Regions from separate parts of the Coprobacillus sp. AF33-1AC genome, predicted to be linked through region 2. Evidence: riboswitches for the same ligand, from Rfam matches in the RefSeq annotation. Region 2 holds a riboswitch; the other holds the start of a gene.
What was found. A riboswitch is a leader RNA that binds a small molecule or an ion and turns the genes downstream of it on or off. The one in region 2 is predicted to bind S-adenosylmethionine.
Positions count from the first base shown of each region.

Region 1: linked by a shared signal. The riboswitch ahead of metK (methionine adenosyltransferase) and the one ahead of DWZ53_RS00435 (hypothetical protein) in region 2 are both predicted to bind S-adenosylmethionine.

Region 1 covers NZ_QRQB01000025.1:32,682-38,046, forward strand. The annotation lists gene DWZ53_RS09265 (TIGR01212 family radical SAM protein) at 37-981, shown strand; gene hpf (ribosome hibernation-promoting factor, HPF/YfiA family) at 1,008-1,541, opposite strand; gene metK (methionine adenosyltransferase) at 1,665-2,810, opposite strand; SAM riboswitch class I at 2,871-2,968, opposite strand; gene DWZ53_RS09280 (NifU family protein) at 3,257-3,502, opposite strand; gene DWZ53_RS09285 (CvfD/Ygs/GSP13 family RNA-binding post-transcriptional regulator) at 3,700-4,077, shown strand; gene DWZ53_RS09290 (glucose-6-phosphate isomerase) at 4,078-5,358, shown strand.
Region 2 covers NZ_QRQB01000001.1:82,807-88,171, forward strand. The annotation lists partial or broken gene DWZ53_RS00415 (aldo/keto reductase) at 1-644, shown strand, start outside; gene DWZ53_RS00420 (dihydrofolate reductase family protein) at 646-1,320, shown strand; gene DWZ53_RS00425 (MarR family winged helix-turn-helix transcriptional regulator) at 1,430-1,873, shown strand; gene DWZ53_RS00430 (MATE family efflux transporter) at 1,873-3,216, shown strand; SAM riboswitch class I at 3,252-3,337, shown strand; gene DWZ53_RS00435 (hypothetical protein) at 3,418-3,753, shown strand; gene DWZ53_RS00440 (HIRAN domain-containing protein) at 4,342-4,638, shown strand; gene DWZ53_RS00445 (WYL domain-containing protein) at 4,692-5,365, opposite strand, start outside.

The DNA.
Region 1 (5,365 bases), on a different contig from region 2:
CATCCCTCCTCATGTTATAATATGCTTGGTGATAAAATGAATAAATTTAAATATAGTAATGATAATAAAAGATATTATACATACAATTATTTTTTAAAATCTCGTTATCATAAAAAGATTGCCAAGGTATCTTTAAATGCAGGTTTTACATGTCCTAACAGAGATGGTTCTAAAGGATACGGGGGTTGCATCTTTTGTAGTAGCAGTGGATCAGGAGATTATGCCGGTCATATTCAAGATGACTTATTAACACAATTTAATGATGTTTCATCTATGATGTCACAAAAATGGCCGGGATGTGAGTTTATTGCTTATTTTCAAGCAAACACCAATACGTATGGTCCTTTAGATAAAATAAAAAAGGCTATTGAGCCTTTTTTAGACATGGAAAATGTTAAAGAAATTGCAATTGCAACAAGACCAGATTGCCTATCTAAAGATATTGTTGAATATCTTGCTTCTTTAAAAAAGTATAAAGATATTTATATTGAGCTTGGCTTACAAACAATTCATGACCAAACTGGTCAATTCATCAACCGACAACATACTTATCAAGAATTTTTAGATGGACTTCAACTTTTAAGACATTATAATTTAGAAGTATGTGTTCATATTATTAATGGTCTTCCTTATGAAACAAAAGAAATGATGCTTGAAACCGCAAAGGTTGTTGGACAACTTGATATTCAAGCATTAAAAATACATATGCTATATATTGTAGAAAACACAAAGCTTGCTTCTATTTATAAAGAAAATAAATTCAAAATATTATCCAGAGAAGAATACATAGATTTAGTAGTTGAACAACTTCGATATATAAGAGAAGACATTATCATTGAAAGATTGACTGGTGATGGCAAATTGGATGATCTTATCGCTCCAATGTGGTCTATAAAAAAAGTAACTATCTTAAATGATATTGATAAAAAGATGAAAGAATTAGATTGTTATCAAGGGGATTTATATGTAAAAAATCACTAATCTGACGATTAGTGATTTTTATTATGTTATTCTTCTGTTTCAATTAAACCATAGTCACCATCACGACGACGATATACAATACTAATAGAATTCGATTCTGTATCACGATATACGAAGAATGAGTGACCAATTAATTCCATTTGCATAATAGCTTCTTCCATATCCATTGGTTTTGGATTGATTGTTTTCGTTTTAACTAAAACATCTTCTTCCTCTTCTTCTAGTGGTTCAATAGAAGCCATATTAAATGCAAGTTTATTATCTTTTGATTTTCTATTTAATCTTGTCTTGTATTTTCTAATTTGCCCTTCTAATTTGTCAATTACAGCATCGATTGCATTATATAAATCTTCATCAACAACCTCTGCTCTTAAAAGTACGTACTCAGTAGGAATTGTAACTTCAATTTTTTGTCCATAAGGATAAGTTCTGACTAATACTTTTGCTTCAACGTTATCACTTACAATGAAGTATTTATCTAATTTAGATAACTTATCTGCCACCCTCTTTTCAATTGCTTCAGTGATTTCTACGTTTTTTCCTCTTACTGAAATTTTCATAAGAATTCCTCCTTTTCTATAAGTATATTATACAATAAATCTATCTAAAATCATACTGTAAACCCTTAATTTTTACTTCGAATAAGCGTTAAAAGAAAAAAAACTTGATATAACCAAGTTTTTTTATCCTAAATATTTTTTTAATATTTCTACCTTATCTAATTTTTCCCAAGGTAAATTTAAATCACCTCGTCCAAAGTGTCCATATGTTGCCGTATTACTATAAATAGGTGCCTTTAAATTTAAAGTATTAATAATACCTCCAGGTGTTAAATCAAATTCATTTTTAATAGCTGATAGAATAACAGCATGACTTACTTTTTCTGTTTCAAATGTATCAATGAAAACAGAAGTTGGTTCTTTTACACCAATAGCATAAGATAATTGAATTTCAATTTTATCACACATTCCTGCAGCAACAATATTTTTAGCAATATATCTTGCCATATAAGCTGCTGAACGGTCTACTTTTGATGGATCTTTACCAGAGAAAGCACCTCCACCATGGCGTGCATATCCTCCATATGTATCAACAATAATCTTTCTTCCTGTTAATCCTGTATCACCATGAGGTCCACCAATGACAAAACGACCTGTTGGATTAATAAGTACCTTATAATCTGTATTTAAGTAATATTTTTCTACAACAGCATCCATAATTTCTTCTTTAATATATTTTTTAAATGCAACTTCATCAAAATCCGGGTCATGTTGAATTGACATAAGAATTGTATCAATACGTGGTTGTGGATTTGTATAATCAATAGTTACTTGTGCTTTCATATCAGGACGTGCCCATTTGAATTCTCCAGAATGTCTTTTTTCAGTAGCATAGCGTACTAAGTGATGAGCAATAGAAATAGCTAAAGGCATATATCCTTCTGTTTCTTTAGAAGCAAAACCAAACATAATTCCTTGATCCCCTGCTCCCCCAACTTCTTCATTTGTTCCTAAAGCAATATCACTTGATTGGGTATCTAAAACAACATTAATTTGACATGTATGATAATCCATTCCTTTATCTTCACTGTCATAACCTATTTTCTTTAAAACATCCCTTGCTACATTTTCATAATCAACCTTAGCAGATGTCGTGATTTCTCCACCAATGACAATTAAATTTGTTGTAGCAAAACATTCACAGGCAACGCGTGAATGAGGATCTTGCTTTAAACATTCATCTAGAATTGCATCACTTATTTGATCACATACTTTATCTGGATGCCCTTCTGATACTGATTCTGATGTAAATAATACTCTTTCTTTCATTTCTTCCTCCATCATTATAAATAAAAAAGCTTCCTAAAGAGAAAGCAGTTAGGAAGCTTTCTCTTATTGTTCAAGATAAACTTGCTAAGTAAGGCACCTTCTAAACAATAGGGTTGCCACCACATCATCGATCTTCATCTCGTGGTTCTTAATAAGAGTCTTTTTTATTGATAATCTTCTTTTTTTAAACTTGTTATTTTTTCAATAAGCTCATCATTTAAACCAATGTCTTGTAAAATATGAGCTATCTTAATTTGATTTTGTTTCCTTTCATCCATAAATCATCACCTATAAATATCTTTTACTTATAAGCTATAAAATATATCAAAAATTCAACAAAAACATAATATTACAAAATAAGATTAAATGCAAGAGAAATAACCACTAACATTATAGCATGATTATCAATACATTTAATCTTATTATTGTATCAATTTTATTCCTTATTATAATAAATCATTATGAGCTACATTTTGTACTTCTAAAACACCTGGAACTTCTTCCATTAAAATTTGTTCCACCCCATCTTTTAATGTGTCATCCAACATAGTACAGCCTGCACATGCACCTAACATTTTTACAAAAACAATTCCATCTTTGAAATCTACATATTCAATATCTCCCCCATCTCTTTGAAGATAAGGTCTTAATTTTTCAATGACTTTCTTAATTTCTTCTACAGTTTTATCCATTTTTTCTTACTCCTTAATTCTTTATACTATTATACTTTAATTCAATTTATAACTTTTTACAATTATTTTGTTTTATTATCTCCTAAAATTATTTTTTTAGCCTTATTCCTATTATAAATTGAATGAAAATATTTTTCATTAACCAATTTAATATGCCTATATTTTGTGTTATAATGACCTCGCAAGGAGTGAGGTCAATGGCAAAAAACATAAAATGTGGTGATATCATAGATGTAAAAATAACTGGTATTCAACCATATGGAGCATTTGCATTATTACCAGATAATTCTACTGGTTTAATTCATATATCAGAGATATCTGATAAATTTGTTAGAAATATTGATAGTTACGTTCATGTTGGGGAATCAGTCAAAGTGAAAATTATCGATTTTGATAATGCAACAAACCATGCTAAATTGAGTTTAAAAGCAATTGATCATCGTTATCGTAGACGTGATAAACGTATCTACTATAAAAATCCACGCAAATTAATCACAGAAACGCCTAAAGGATTTTCGCCTTTAGAGCAAGCAATGGACAAGTGGCTTAAACAAGGTGTAATGGAGGAAAATTAAATGATTACCTTAGATTTATCAAAAGCAAAACTAACTGAAGATTTAGAATCATACAAAGATAAAGTTGCTGAAATTCATGATATGATTCAAAACAAAACTGGTGCAGGTAATGACTTTTTAGGATGGGTAGAATTACCTGAAAACCATGATAAAGCTGAAGTTGAATTAATTAAAGAAACTGCAGCTAAATTAAGAGAAAAAGTAGATGTATTATTAGTTTGCGGTATTGGAGGATCTTATTTAGGAGCACGTGCTGCAATTGAAGCAATCAACGGTCTATATTCAGATGACAAAGTTGAAATTATTTATGTTGGAAATACTTTTTCATCAAATTATATCAAACAAGTAGCAAAATATGTTGAAGACAAAGATTTTGCAATTAATGTTATTTCTAAATCAGGAACAACTACTGAAACTTCTATTTCTTTTAGAATTTTTAAAGAAATGTGTGAAAAGAAATATGGTAAAGAAGGTGCACGTGAAAGAATCGTTGCAACAACAGATAAAGAAAAAGGTGCTCTTAAAAAATTAGCAACTGATGAAGGATATGTTACTTTTGTTGTACCTGATGATGTTGGTGGACGTTATTCTGTTTTAACAGCAGTAGGATTATTCCCAATCGCCATGGCTGGAATCGACATTGACCAAATGTTAAAAGGTGCTAAAGATGCGATGGTTAAATATAATGATGCAAACATCGAAACAAATGATGCTTATCGTTATGGAGTAGCAAGACAAATTTTAAACAAAGCTGGTTATCCTGCTGAAATGTTTGTAACTTATGAATTACAATTAAATAATGTAGCTGAATGGTGGAAACAATTATATGGGGAATCAGAAGGAAAAGAAAATAAAGGTATTTTACCTCATAGTGCTGTATTCTCTACAGATTTACATTCATTAGGACAATTCATTCAAGAAGGATCAAAAGTATTATATGAAACAATTTTCCAAGTTAAAGAACCAAACGGAGATATTGTTATTCCAAGCGATCCAGATGATTTAGATGGTTTAAATTATCTTGCTGGTAAATCAGTTGATTATGTTAATAAAAAAGCATGTGAAGGAACTATTGATGCTCATGTTAATACTGGAAATGTTCCTAATATTCTTATCACTTTAGATAAAATGGATGCATATGGATTTGGTTATATGGTTTATTTCTTCGAAATGTCATGTGCTATGTCTGTATACTTATTAGGAGTGAACCCTTTCAATCAACCAGGTGTTGAAGTTTATAAAAAGAATATGTTCAAATTACTTGGTAAACCAGGATATTAATACGGAC
Region 2 (5,365 bases):
GTAAGGTAGCTGCTGAACATAAAACATATCAAGAAGCAAAAGATAGTATTGATCAAACATTAGAAACAATGGGACTTGATTATTTGGATATGATGATTACTCATAGCCCTCAACCTTGGGATAAAGTTAATCAAAGTGACGATCGTTATTTTGAGGGTAATCAAGAAGCGTTGAGAGCATTAGAAGATGCTTATAAAGAAGGTAAATAAAAAGCAATTGGGGTATCTAATTTTCAAAAAGAAGATATTGAAAATATTTTAAAAGCATGCAAGATTAAACCAATGGTCAATCAAATTTTACTTCACATTAGTAATACTCCATTAGATTTAGTAGACTATTGTAAAGAACAAGGTATTGTTGTAGAAGCGTATTCACCAATTGGTCATGGAGAAATTCTTAAAAAAAAAGAAATTCAAACAATGGCTGATAAATATGGTGTTTCAGTAGCTCAATTATGTATTCGTTATACCCTACAGTTAGGTACTATTTCTTTACCTAAAACAGCTAATCCTCAACATATGAAATCAAATAGTGATGTTGATTTTATGATTAGTGATGAAGATATGGAAACATTGAAACATTTTAAACATATAGAAAACTATGGCGAAAGCAGTTCTTTTCCTGTCTATGGAGGAAAACTATAGGATGAGTAAACCTTATATTATTTGCCATATGATGATGTCAGTTGATGGGCGTGTTGATTGTGCTATGACATCAAAATTACCTGGAGTAGAAGATTATTATCAAACTTTAGATGAACTTAATTTACCTACTACTGTTAGTGGAAGGGTAACAGCTGAATTAGAAATGGCTAATCCTGGATTCTTTAAACCAAAAAATCAAGAAATATTTGGTAAAAGCGGCTTTTCAAAGAAAGTTGATGCTCAAGGATATGAAGTTATTTTAGATACAAAAGGAAAACTTTTGTGGCCAAATGCATCTTCAATGAAAAAGCCATATCTTATTATTACAAGTGAAAGAGTATCAAAAGAATATTTAGATTATCTTGATCAACAAAATATTTCATGGATCGTATGTGGTCATGAACATATTGATTTAAAACAAGCTTGTGATATTTTATCTCGTGAGTTTCATGTAGAAAGAATGGGAATTGTAGGTGATCCTGCTATTAATACTTCATTTTTAGACCAAGGTTTATTAGATGAAATTAGTTTATTAATTGGTTCAGGAATTGATGGTAGAAAAGAAATGCCTTCCGTATTTGATGGATTAAAGATAGATCATGATTTAATTCATTTAAAATTATTAGATGTTAATCAATTTGATAGCGACGCCATCTGGCTTCGTTATCAAGTATAGGAGATATATTTATATCTTCTTTTTTTATTGAGATGAACCTTGACATTATCCTTTATTATCATATAATTACCTATGGTAATTAACATGGGTAACTATATAGGAGGATACAATGAACAGCGAGAAAGTTAAACAAATGTTAGATTCATTTTATATGGCAAAACGAATATTAGATTTATTGCCTCAACTACCACAAGGTGTTTTACCATCTTACATTCGATATTTAGAAGCAATCATTGAATTAGAACAACAAAATAAAAAAGTAAAAATTTCAGATGTAAGTGATTATTTAAATTTACCTCGTCCGGGTGTGACAAGAACAATTCATACAATGGAAGAAAAAGGTTTTTTAAAGAAAATAGCCGCCAAACATGATGGTCGTATTACATACATTACAGTTACATCCAAAGGGCAATACATCTTTGAAAAATTTAATCAAGAATATTTTAGTGATTTAGCAAAAAGTTTAGATTTTTTAAATGAAAAGGATATTGATTGTACAATAAAAACAATCAATGAATTTTATAAAGTTATGAATGAAAGGGGGAGAAAATAATGAATCAACAATCAGATTTTACACAAGGGAGTATTTTAAAAAAATTGGTTTCATTTATGATGCCTATTTTAGGAGCATTGATATTACAGGCTGCTTATGGTGCAGTTGATTTATTAGTTGTTGGTCACTTTGGGACAACTGCTGGTCTTTCTGCAGTATCAACAGGAAGTCAGGTTTTAAATTTAGTTACTTTTGTGATTACCCAATTTGCGATGGGTTTAACAGTTTTAATTGCAAGATATATAGGTGAAAAGAAACATGGTGCTATTGGATCTTTAATTGGTGGATCAACTCTTGTTTTCACTGCTGTTTCATTTATTTTGTTCGTTGTTATGATTGTTTTTGCTCGACCTATCTCTACACTCATGCAAGCACCACACGAAGCAATTACACTTACATCTCATTACGTTCGTATATGTGGAGCAGGGATTTTCTTTATTGTTGCATATAATCTTTTATCTGCTATTTTTAGAGGATTAGGAGATAGTAAATCTCCTTTACTATTTGTTATGGTAGCCTGTCTTGTTAATGTGGTGGGTGACTTGTTTTTGGTTGCAGTTTTAAAATTAGATGCATCGGGAGCAGCCATGGCTACTGTGTTTGCCCAAGCAGTCAGTGTTGTTTTTGCATTGTTATTGTTATTTAAAAGAGACTTACCTTTTACAATTACGAAACATGATTTTAAAATGAATTCTCATTGTATAAGAGCGTTAAAAATAGGATTACCTTTAGCTTTACAAGAATGTTTAACTCAAATTTCATTTTTAGCATTATGCGCTTTTGTTAATAGACTTGGATTAGAAGCTTCATCAGGTTATGGTGTGGCTTGTAAAGTGGTTAATTTTGCAATGTTAGTACCTAGTTCACTTATGCAGTCAATGGCTTCTTTTGTTGGTCAAAACGTTGGCGCTGGAGATGAAAAAAGAGCAAAACAAGCGATGTTTACCGGTATAAAAATAGGTTTAGTTATTGGTTTTGTCGTCTTTATATTTGTTTTCTTTAAAGGAAATCTATTAACTGGAATCTTTACTAATGAACAGGTTGTTATTAATAAAGGATATGACTATCTAAAAGGATTTGCTTTAGAAACTATTGTTACAGCGATTTTATTTAGTATGGTCGGATATTTCAATGGTCATGATCAAACATTATGGGTGATGGTTCAAGGTTTAGTACAAACCTTATTAGTGCGTTTACCATTAGCTTATTATATGTCTATTCAACCACATGCAAGTCTTACTTATATTGGTTTAGCTGCTCCAATTGCAACAATAGCGGGTATTGTTTTAAATGTTATCTTTTATATTTATCTAAATAAAAAACTAAATTTACAAAATTCATAACTTTACAATACATGATAAAAAGTATAAAATGAATTTACCTATAGAGAGTGTGTAAGAGACAAGCTCAATGATCACACAGCAACCTGCAATATGTAAGGTGCTAAAGCTTGAATGATGGGAAATGAATATATGAATTTCAATCTCATCATAACGATGGGATTGTTTTTTTATCCTCTTTATAGATTTAAGGAGGAAAGAAAGATGAATAATATAGAAAAAGTATTAAAAGAATTTGAAGGGAAAAGAGTTTGGTTTTATCTTAAAGATGATGTTCAAGCAAGATTTAAAGATGAACTTTTAAAATTACATGGACGATGGTTAGATGGCTCATTGTTAACTAAGCAACATCATTTATCTCATTTTATAGCTGTTCATGAAGACTATTGTATTGCTTTTATATCAGCCTATATCTGGGCGCATCCTTTATCTAAACAAGACAATAAGATCATTAAAATAGATTATCAAAAATTAATGAATCATCAAAATGATTATCAAATTATTAATGATCAATCAAAATATATTATTCTAAATGAATAAAACTAACAGACAATATGTAAAAAACAAACGAAATCATTGAATCCCTTATGACTTTTAAATATGATTATAGTTTAATCAAAATAATTCTTGGTGATAGTCAATCTCGTATCTTATTTATTATTAAATGACTAGAAATGTAAATATATACTTATTCTTGCTAGTTATACAAATTTTTTATTGTATATAAAAATACTAATGATTTAGATCTTATGATTAAATACGGTTCTCGAGAAACGCAATCAAGGGGATAATCGCAGATTTTTAATCTATCATGTTGAATTATTAAAAAAGCATTATAGTAAACAATTGTATCAAGACTTTTATCAATGCTTCTATACGATTTTAAAACAAGGTAAAAAGAGAGAAATATATCGCGATGCGTGTGTTTATGTAAAAGGCATTGCTCAACTTAACTAAGGAAAAGAATTAGTTGAAAAACTGGTAACAGAATTACAAGATTCATCCTATGCTAAATGTTCTGCATTATTTGATGAGATAAATAAAACAATAAAATACCGTCTTAAATAAGACGGTATTTTATTATCTGCCCAACTATAATACAAGTAATCAATGATAGGAGGGCTTACGATGAAGACGATATATTTTACTTTAACTGGTACAGGATATTATTTTGGACATCAATTTTTAGAAAAAGGAATGAAAGTGATACTAGTTAAAGAACCGGATAATGACTATGATAAAGAAGCCATTCAAGTAAAAATTGAAGGACTAGGGAAAATTGGTTATGTTGCAAATAGTCCAAGTACTGTTTTAGGGGAAACAATGTCAGCAGGGCGTATCTATGATAAAATAAGTGATCACGTTGAAGCTAAAGTATTGATTGTGACTGATAGAGGCATTATTTGTGAATTAAATTGTGAATAAGTGAATAATAAGTGAACAATGTGAATAACCGTCTGTATTAATAATATGGACGGTTATTCATTTAAAAAATGATTTTGTAAGAATTCTTTAAAACGATTTATTTGTTGTTGATTACCAGATATTTGAATTTGTCCACCAAAACCAATAATCCATGAATAAAAAGTGCTATTGATAATATGATTAACTTGCACACGATATAATTGATTGTTGATTTGAGTAGGGTGAATGTTTTTACCAAATTTATCAATCATATTTGAATAAACAGCAGGAGTAAAATCTAATTCTATCGGTTCTAAATGTCCTTCTCCATACATATAAGACATATGATTTATTTTTTCTTGGAAAGATTGTAGTTGAAAAGCATTGAATGAAACTGTGCTGTCTTTGACTATTTCTACATTTTTAACATAATCTAATCGATATTGAATGCAGTCATTGGGATTTTTAGCGCCTTGACAAAGTAAATAATATTCATTATTAGAGAAAATAGTATCAATTGGAGCGAGTTCGGTTTCTTTAAAAGGTTGTGCTGTATTTAAAGAAGGTTTGCAATATTGAAAACGTATCTTCTTTTTTTCGTGTATTGCTTTAACTATCATTTCTAATTCATTGTAGAAAACACTAGCATCTTCGTTTTTAACGACGTGTAAATTTAAGTTTTTACGAAAATAGGCTTGATAGTGAATACTGAACATATCTTGTATTCTTTTTTGATAATTTTCTTTAG